DNA from 3 places in the Cohnella candida genome. Region 3 is predicted to be linked to each of the others. Evidence: riboswitches for the same ligand, from Rfam matches in the RefSeq annotation. Region 3 holds a riboswitch; each other region holds the start of a gene.
The links. A riboswitch is a leader RNA that binds a small molecule or an ion and turns the genes downstream of it on or off. The one in region 3 is predicted to bind cyclic di-GMP.
Positions count from the first base shown of each region.

Region 1: another riboswitch for cyclic di-GMP. It lies ahead of EAV92_RS10450 (sensor domain-containing diguanylate cyclase); the one in region 3 lies ahead of EAV92_RS22635 (hypothetical protein).
Region 2: another riboswitch for cyclic di-GMP. It lies ahead of EAV92_RS22050 (DUF192 domain-containing protein); the one in region 3 lies ahead of EAV92_RS22635 (hypothetical protein).

Region 1 covers NZ_CP033433.1:2,200,207-2,203,479, reverse strand. The annotation lists gene EAV92_RS10465 (cold-inducible protein YdjO-related protein) at 1-94, opposite strand, end outside; gene EAV92_RS10460 (alpha/beta hydrolase) at 244-1,239, shown strand; gene EAV92_RS10455 (hypothetical protein) at 1,261-1,797, shown strand; cyclic di-GMP riboswitch class I at 1,878-1,968, shown strand; gene EAV92_RS10450 (sensor domain-containing diguanylate cyclase) at 2,050-2,898, shown strand; gene EAV92_RS10445 (response regulator) at 3,027-3,273, shown strand, end outside.
Region 2 covers NZ_CP033433.1:4,764,499-4,767,771, reverse strand. The annotation lists gene EAV92_RS22065 (TadE/TadG family type IV pilus assembly protein) at 1-125, opposite strand, end outside; gene EAV92_RS22060 (A24 family peptidase) at 122-643, opposite strand; gene EAV92_RS22055 (Flp family type IVb pilin) at 735-941, opposite strand; gene EAV92_RS22050 (DUF192 domain-containing protein) at 967-1,332, opposite strand; cyclic di-GMP riboswitch class I at 1,421-1,513, opposite strand; gene EAV92_RS22045 (hypothetical protein) at 2,379-3,206, shown strand.
Region 3 covers NZ_CP033433.1:4,880,923-4,884,195, reverse strand. The annotation lists gene EAV92_RS22645 (hypothetical protein) at 1-99, opposite strand, end outside; gene EAV92_RS22640 (helix-turn-helix transcriptional regulator) at 175-1,170, shown strand; gene EAV92_RS22635 (hypothetical protein) at 1,222-1,509, opposite strand; cyclic di-GMP riboswitch class I at 1,552-1,637, opposite strand; gene EAV92_RS22630 (HD-GYP domain-containing protein) at 1,714-2,619, opposite strand; gene EAV92_RS22625 (DUF420 domain-containing protein) at 2,851-3,273, opposite strand, start outside.

The DNA.
Region 1 (3,273 bases), 2.6 Mb from region 3:
CCAGCTCGTCGCGGACCCATACTTTGCATTCCGGGTTCACGCATCTCCATATCGGCACGGGCGCCGTATCGGGCTTCGGCGTTTCGGAATCCACGTGTGACCACCTCCACCGAAGTAAATTTCCCCGAGCGTCGGGTTCCTAAACGGCGCAGCACGAATCGAAAATTGTAAAAACGAAGCGGACTTTGATACACTGGAGTCAGCTTTTTTTCAGTTGAGGATCGATGCGGGGGAGTGCGGGGAATGAGAAAATTATGGATCGCGGCGGGAGCGGTCGTCCTGTTCGGTTTTGCGGCCGGTTGCGGAGCATCGGACGGCCAGCCTGCGGCGCAGACCGCCGCCTCTTCCCAGACAGCGGTTTCGACGCCGGCGGTTTCCGTACCTTCGGCTCCTTCCGCAACGGCGTCTGAGCAGACGTCCCGATCGAAGCCGCCCTCTCCCTCGCGATTGGAAAAGGTGAAATTCCACAGCAAAGCGTTAAACGCGGACAAGCGTCTGCAGATTTACTTACCGCCGGGCTACGACGCCAGCCGCCGTTATCCCGTTCTCTATTTGCTTCACGGATATTTCGGAACCGAGTCCGCCTGGATGCCGGAGATGCAGACGGATAAAGCGGCCGACCGTTTGATAGAGGACGGCAGCATCGAGCCGCTGATCATCGTCGCTCCGGAAATGGACAACAGCTACGGTCTCAATTCTTCCGACGCCTATCGGCTGGAGACTCCGAAGGATCCGGTGCATTCCCGTTACTATGGGCGCTACGAAGATTATATGGTACATGACGTCATCGGCTACGTGGATTCGCATTACAGCACCGAAGCCAGTAAGAAAAGCCGTTATATCGGCGGCTATTCCATGGGCGGGTTCGCGAGCTTGCATATCGCTTTCCGGCATCCCGATCTCTTCTCCAAAGTCGGCGGCCACAGCCCGGCGCTGTGGACGGATTGGTCGAGCGTGCCGCGGATGAAATCGTGGCTGTATCCGACCGCGGCGGAACGGAAGCGCAGAGATCCGGTCCAGCTCGCCCGCACGGCGGATCTCTCCGGGATGTCCGTCTATCTCGACTGCGGGGATAAAGACGACTACAAACTGTACGTCGGCACGTCCCAGCTGTACGACGCATTGCAAGCCCGCGGAATTCCGTCGGAGTACCACTTGGGCAGCGGCAACCACAGCCGGACGTATTGGAAAAGCCATATCGAGGATTACCTGCGCTTCTATGCCGGAATCCCATCGTAAGGAGAAGGGCAGGAGATCCGCGTGCTGACGGAAATGGATAAACGCACCTTCGACGCCCTGGATGACGATACGCTGGTGACGGCATGCGTGCGTACGGTCATCGCGGCGTACAAGGAATCGGGAACGCCGGGAGAGAACTTCCATGCGGGTCTCTTCGAGCGGCTCACCCCAGGCCAGCAAGCCCTGTTCTGGTTCCGGGTCTATTACGATCACGTAATCGTGTCCGCCGACGACTTCCGCTGGTGGACCTGCTATTTTCTCCCGCAGGCGCGCATCTGGGCGAATATCCGGCATTCCCTTCGGTTTTTCGGCGACGAAGCTCTCGTCCTCTTGCTGGAAGAGCTGGAAAGATCGCTGAGGAAGAGGGCGGCCGGTCAAGAGGAAGAAAACGGGGAGAACGATCTCGATCCGGGCGAGCTGTATTCGGACCCGGCATTACAGCCTATTTTCTCGCATGCTTTCGAGCGGTTCCGGGAGCTGGCACCCGATGTATCTCGTCGGATTGCCGGATTCATCCGGACGAAGCCCGTACATTTTGTTCGATTCGTACGCGGGTAGCGTTTCATTCATCAAGCGGACGGGTAATAATGAACGCCGGAACGATACGTGATTCACGAACCACGATACGCGAACCATCCGAAGCGAAAAGGCAAACTTGCTGAAAAGCGAGGACGCAAAACCTCGGGCCTAAGGAAACGATGGAGTTTCTAAGGCGGCCGGGTTACCGAAAGAGGTGGGCTTTGCCATGTCCATTCCTTTCGGGATGGACTTTTTTTGCGCTTCGGAGCGGTGAGACAAGGGGAAATTCCAATGGAATACGGTTATGAAGGAATCACGACGGAATACCATCTCCTTCGAGACGCAGTGCAATGCTTTTTCCAGACGCTAAGGGAAATCATACCTGCCAATACGTTTTTCGTCGCTGCAACCCAGGAGAGCGCCTACGTGCTGATCAGCGTTTACAATGCATCCGAAACCCTCGTCAAAGAAGGGGACACGCTTGCCCTTCCGGTTACGGGAAAACTCGGCGCTTGCAGCTTCCTGGGCATTCCGATCGTCCTTCGGGACGGCAGGACATTCGGCCAGTTTTGCGCCTTGGACCGGAAGCACGCTTTCACCCGAGAGGATGCGAGATTGCTTGAGAGAATGGCCGAATTGGTCAGCCGCTTGATCGAGGTGGAGGAAAACGCGATTTTCGACGATTTGACGGGCGTGTACCGCAGGAAGTACATGGAGGGTTTGTTCTACCACTTACCGACGAATGCGAAGAAAGCGATCGTTTTTCTGGATCTGGACGATTTCAAAAGCATCAACGATACCTACGGCCACGAGATCGGGGACGAGGTGCTGCGAAAAATCGGCGCCATCCTGAAGGAAATCGCCGTCGTCCATCAATCGGCAGCCTGCCGATATGCAGGAGACGAATTCGTCATCCTCCTTCCGGACGCCGGAGAAGAAACGGTGCTTGAGGCGGTGGACCATCTCATGGACCGCTTGTCGCGCCCGCTGCCGATCGGGGAGATGGCTTTGACGGTCTCGGCTTCCGTCGGAATCTGCCTCGAGGCTAGGACTTTGCAGGAATACATCCAAAGAGCCGATTCCGCGATGTACCAGATCAAACGGGAGAATAAGCACGGCGTGCGCATATACGCCGGTTGAAACGGCTCGGCGCCGCTTCCATGGGGAAGCGGCGCTTTTTTTTATAGTCTTTTAAGACTAGCCTCATTGTCACATCTTGTCGGTCCATATACAATGAGAGAGACAAGATATGGAAGCGGGGTTTGCCCTTGAAGCGCATTCTCATCACCGACGATTCTCCCATCATGCGCAGAAACCTGAATGCGATTCTCTCGAAGGCGGGCTATGAAATCGCAGCGGAAGCGGCCAATGGGGAAGAAGCCGTTCACGCCTACCGTAAACACCGTCCCGACCTCGTGACGATGGACATTACGATGCCTGTCATGGATGGACTCGAGACCGTCAAAAGGCTGATGAAGGAAGATCCGGATGCCCGGATTATCGTCATCAGCGCAT
Region 2 (3,273 bases), 120 kb from region 3:
ATGTTCAAACTGACGTACGCGAACAGCAGCCGTCCGAGATCGACGATTCCGCAAATCAAGAGCAGCAGCAGCGGAAGCATCAGGGCGAATTCCACGAGCGACTGTCCCTTCTGTTCCTTGATCATGCCGCCCCCCATCCTTTCAGCGCCAGGCAGAGGACCGCACCGCCCGCGATGGCGACTCCGTACGGGTAAGTGATGGATCCGGCGGTCCCGTCACCGCCTCTCATAACCGGGAACACCTTCATCCGAAGGCAAAAACAAACGAAACCCAGATACTGCATGCGCGCGCGCAGTCCTTCGTGTAACAACCAAACCCCGATCGCGATCACGGCGCCAATCAGCGCCATGTAGACGGCGGATTCGAGCACGAAGGCCATTCCCTTCAACATTCCGACCAGCGCCAGCATTTTAACGTCGCCCGCGCCCATTCCGCCCATGAGATAGGGGATTAGCAAAATGCCCAGGCCGACGAGGAAGCCGAGCAAGCCTTCAGCCAAACCGCTCCAGCCCCGCTGGCAAGCGTGAATGAGCAGCGCGGCGGCAAGCGATGGGAAAATGACGGCGTTGTAAATTTTCCGGTTTTTCAAGTCGGTCGCCACGCAGATCGCGGCAGCCGACAGCAATACGGCATTCGTCCACACGTCCGGTCCTCCTCGGAAAATGTCGTTCCGGCGGATAAAAGAAGGCCATACGCGAAGTCACGTATGGCCTTCCGACCGCTTATCGGATCCGTTACGGCGCCGGGGACGGGGTCGTTCCCATACGCGTCACGCCGTTGTTGACCGTGGTTTCCGCGTTGTTGAACAGCGCGATGATATGGTCACGCAGCAGAATCAGAGCGGCGACGACCGCCACCGCGATCAGGCCGAGCACGAGACCGTATTCCGTCATGCCTTGTCCTTCCTCTTGCTTCAGCAATCCCATCAGTTTTTTCATCATTTTGTTTCCTCCTCGTTTAATGGGGTTAAGTAATGGATAAATCGCTAAGTTCTTCGAATATGGCGGTATGTCCCAACTGGACTTCTTCACGGGTCAGCGTACCCGCCGGCAATTCGACGACCGAGCGGGTTTTCCGGAAGGAAATCCCGATGTTGCCCGGCTTAAGGCCATGCTCCATTCCGACGATCTTGCCCTCGGCATCCAGGTGCAGCACGTCCACCGGATATTTCATGAAGAAAGAATGGACCGCCCTGCAGGGCTGAATATGAAGGCCGGATCCTTCCGACAGAGACGGCGTCAGCATCAACCCGCGAAACCTTCGGAAAAACGTGTCCGCTTTTTCGATCCGCAAGCCCAGCTGCCGTCCGGTCTCCCGGATGACCAGCATCATGCGGTTCTCGCACCTCCAATCCCACGAAAAATAACCCGCCTTTTCCCGAAAGGGGGGTTCCCTAAAATAAAGAGAGCTCCCCGGATCTTTCGGCAGCTGGCTGGCGTAACGCGCCTTCATCGCGTCCTTAGCCCCTGTAGCTTTGCGTCGCCCGCTTTCGCGGGGTTTGCCTTTATCGAGACCCGGAGGAGCTTTGAGTTCGGCTCACCGGTTCGATGTGATTTCATCATAGCCCGATACATAATCTTCCTGAAATCCGACGTAAATATCAATTTTCTGAACATTTCGATATGTATAACGACAGGGATTGCCAGCGTATTTGGAGTAGGCCTGTCGTCCTGAAAAAGCGCATTTGGACCTAGTATGATGCTTGCTTGTTGGGTATTGATGCGCAGTTTTCATCCGATAACTTATAGAATTCACAAAATATTGAATTCTAGAAAGTTTATGTTTATCTGTGACTCCAGCCCCCTCCCCACCCGGACTAGGGAACTATCGCATCGTTGCGCCGTGATTGCGCCGAAATAGTCTCCCACAGAGACTATTTTGCTCTCTGCACCATGTTCCCACCGAAATAACGCGCCACAGAGACTATTTTGCTCGCTTCACCATGTTCCCGCTGAAATAACGCGCCACAGAGACTATTTTGCATGCTGCACCATGTTCCCGCTGAAATAGTCTCCCACAGAGACTAATTTGCTCGTCGCATCGTGTTCCCGCTGAAATAAGTAAAATACGTATACTTAAACCCTCTCGCACTCCCAACATCCGCCGAATTAAGTAAATCACATTTACTTAAACCCTCTCGCACTCCCACCATCCACCCACTTAAGTAAACCACGTTTACTTATGTGTTAATCCGGACGCCCACCACTCGCATCAAACGAACAAACGTTCCGCTGTTCTCTTGACACGACCGACTCCAGCGGGTTATAGTGGACGAAAATCAATGAACGCGCACCGGGAAGCACCCGTAAGCCAGGCTCAACAGCCTCGCTTGCGGGTGTTTTTTCGTTTTCCGGGCGCGCGAAAGGAGACCTTCGCTTATGAACGTCAAGCCGCTCATCACGAAAGCCTGGATTTGGTCATCGTTCCTTTTGATTTTGGCGACTGCCTTAGCCGCCCCTCCCGCTTGGGCCGCTTCACCGGATTTCACCGACTCCCAGAAGAAGGAGTACGAACGGACGCTTGCCGCGGCTGACGATACTTGGGGACCCAAACTGAAGCAGCAGCACTTGGATTACGTGGCGTTAAAACAGTCCGCTCTGGAATGGGAGCAGAAGGTTTCCGATCTCCATTACCGCAGCGAAGAGAAGCTGACGACGCTGCGCAAACGCATCCAGCAGATTGACGCGGACAAGCTCGCCAAGCTCAAAGCGGATGCCGAGCAGACGAAGAGCAGGCACCAGAAGCTGTTCGACCTCTACCGCAGCGCCAACCAACAGCTGGCTGCCGCGCGGAAAGTGAAGAACAAGACGCTGACCGCCCTGTTCCAAGCCCAGTCCGATGCCTACAAAATCCCCGTCCAGCTCGCCCGCCAGGAAATCAAAAACAAAGACGCCGCTTACCAGCAAGCCAGAAAGGCGACGTCCGCGAAAATGAAGAAGATCCGCGACGAACTTTCCGCGGTCTCCCCTCTTCAAGTGCAGATCCGAGCTTTGAAGAGCGCACTGAAAGCCCCGAAAGACAGCCAGTCGACGGTTTGGAGAAGCTTCACTCAGTCCCTCTCCAAACGCGACGCCAAACTGTCCGCCGGCTTGCTCGGCTCCGTGAATACCGCCACGCGGCAAATCGTCGAGCAGCATCGGAAAATGTACGAGCTGGAGGGACGGATTGCGGAAGTGATCCGGAAAGCGGAGGGCATGCTGGTTTAAAAGCACTGCCAGGCCACCCTCCACCACATCAATAAAAAACGGATCAATAAGCCATACTGTACAAGAA
Region 3 (3,273 bases):
TGCCGCATTGCCCGCCCAATCGTTGAAGTCTTCAAGCAAAACACCGTAAGCCGTCATTTTGTAGTTTTCCGTGATCGTTTTGATGGAGTAGTCAGACATCTTATTCTCTCCTTTGAGGTTTTATTTTACAAGATTGATTCTAAATTCCGAATGTATCAAAAAATGATACCTTTTATGAAAAATCAAAGCTACAATAAAAGCATGAAGAAAACAGAACGAGTAAACCTGATCATACGCTATATCAATAACCGCGCGCATTTCACGATTGCCGAGATCCAGCGGGAGTTCAAGATTTCCCGCGCGACGGCGATCCGCGACATTAACGAGATTCAGGAGATGGGTTTTCCGCTGACGACCGAACTGGGCCGCGGCGGCGGCTACTTCGTCATGCAAAATCAGTATCTGCCCTCCGTCCGATTTACGCCTGATGAACTGAGGGCGATTTTTATCAGCTTTATCGCGTCGAAAAATTCGCAGCTGCCTTATCTGCAAAATCGCCGTTCCATCACGGAAAAACTCATCGGCATCGCGCCGCAAACCCAGCAAGACGAGCTGATCGAGCTGAATCGTATCTTGCTTTTTGAAAATACGAATCCCGCCAATCCGAATCTCCTAGAGCTGGATGACGCGGCGCCTGCGGAATTGAACCAGCTGATATCGCTTGCCATGCGGGATAAACACTTGCGTTTGACTTATGAGCAGAGCCCCGGCTGGCCGCAGTTGATGGATGTTTATTTGCTGCATATTTTCAACTCTAACGCTCAGTGGCTGGTCGAGGTTTATGATTTGGATACGGATGAGTTTCGTTATTTGCCGGTTGAAATGCTGCGGGATTCGGCCATTGCCGAGAAAGAGATGAAGGGGTCCGAGCAAGAGATTTTGAGCAAAAAATTGCTTATCGCACGTAACGCCAATCTTGTCGTGAAGCTTGATGCGAGGGGGATTCAGCGTTTTAAACGTTTGCACCCGCCGGGAATCGTTTTGTCCTTTACCGGGATGTTCCAATCGAGCGGGATTTTCAATGTTCAGTTGGATGTGACGGATGAGGAGGCGCTGGCTTATTATGCGGACTGGCTTTTGTTTTTGGGGAAAGGGGTCGCGTTTGAACGGATTCCCGATGAGCTGCGAGTGATTTTGAATGAGCGTTTAGGGGTGCCGCCAACGTTATAAGACGTTTCACAAAGAAAAAACTACCGCCAGGACAGCGCCTGCGGTAGTTTTTCAGTTCGTGATTTTAAAAGGATCGAGGGCGAGAACCGGATCTCCGTTCACCGTAACCCAGTAATAGTAGTAGTTGTAAGAGAGGCCGGTCGGGTTGATCACGTTGTTGTAGAGCGATTGTTGCGTGTTAAACGTCAGGCTGCCCGTGTCTAACTTCGGAAGAGATAAAGGAAGATTGAGATTCACGTATTTATCGCTGGAAGAAGAATACGTTGCAGCGCCGGCCATTCCCGCAAACAGCATCTGGCAAGCCAGAAGGACTGTGCCGATCAGCAGCGTGCGTTTCATTTCGTTTCACCTCCGGTTGTTCGTAAAATAAAAAGCGCCTCTTTCGACAACTGGCTGCCATTCGTCTTCGACGGGAAGGCCCTGTAGTTTTGCGCCCTTATCTTTCGATAAGTTTGCCATTATCGGGAAGTGCTCAATTCTCTCAAAGGATTACCATTACTTGCTTGTTTACTATATCGATTTTTATCGAATAAGTCAATTCGATTACGTCAATTGATCTCCTAGCGATAAAAAGACTTTGACGATTTCCGGATGAAACATCGTACCGCTGCACCGCTCGATTTCTTGCAAAGCGGCCTCCCGCGGCCGTCCTTTCTGATAAACGCGGTCTATCGTCATCGCGTCATAGGCATCGACGATCGAGATGATGGCCGCCAGCTTGGAAATCTGATCCCCCTTCAATCCGTGGGGATAGCCTTTGCCGTCGAACCGCTCATGATGCTGCTCGACCACCTCTCCGACGATTCGCAAATCGGGCATGCCCGTTTCTTGAAGCATTTCTTTGCCGAATGTCGTGTGCAGCTTCATCTGCTCGTACTCGTCATCCGTTAACTTTTCGGGTTTGTTGAGAATGTGCTCCGGGATTTGCGTTTTGCCGATATCGTGAAGAAAGCCGGCCATATTGAGGATAAAGAGTTCATAGTGGGAGAGTCCCATTTTCTCTCCGACCAGCAAAGACAGCCGTTTGATCCGATCGCAGTGGTCGGAGGTGTAGCCGTCTTTTTCTTCGATTTTCACCGCTAGATCGAAATACTTCTGGACGGAACCGCTGTAATTATGAAAATAAGGGCGTGAAACGATATAGAGAAACTCGGTTTCCGTCGAAGCGATAAACAGGGCCATTTCGGTAACCATATGAGCGGTAATGGAGTCCCCTGGCCCGAGCACGACGTCTCCGTCCGACTTCTTCCAAACCAACTCTCCGGAGAGAATATGCGCGTGTTCCAGCGCCATCCAGCCTTCCTCTGGAGCGACCCAAACTTTGTACCCGGCCTCCAGTTTGTGGTGAATGATCTCCGTACCGTCGCCGGAAGCGACCAGGGATAGGACGGCGCCTTTGGTGGATACGCTCTCGATGAATTCGCCATTCCGAATGATGCTGATCCCCATGTCCCTCACATCCTCACGGTGACTTTTTTGTTTTCAGTATAACACTCGAAGGGCGTGGGAAGGGAGATAATACAGAAATCGGGAGCGAGCGTCAGCCGTTACCGACAGGTCGGCTGTCTGCGGACCACAGCCACTATTCAACCTGGTTAAAGGTTAACGCTTCAAAACAGCGGAGCAGGTGTAAAAAAGCCAGCCTCCATAATGGAGACTGGCTTGTCCGCTAACAGCATTTTAGAAAATGGCGTCGATGACCGGCTTGGTATGTCCGCCCGGATAAAACTGATACAGCAGGAAGTACACCGTCACTCCCGTAATCGCGGTGACGAACCAGATCGTCGCGGTGACGCGGCCCCATTTGCGGTGCTTTGCGAACTTCTGGCGGAAGGCCAGCGCGATCGTCGTGATGCCGAATACCGCCGCAACTGCCGCGAGTACGATATGGAACAGCAGGAAGACGAGATAGATCGGCTTCAAACTGTCCGGCCCGCCCCATTCCGTATTCCCTACGAAGATGGTACGGGACAAATAGATGATGAAGAAAATCAGAGCTGCCGCCGCTGCCGCAAGCATGACTTTCCGGTGCGCCTCTCTCTTCTTCCGCAAAATCAAGTTCCATCCGATCGCGACCAAAATCGCGCTTAGCGCAATGAACGA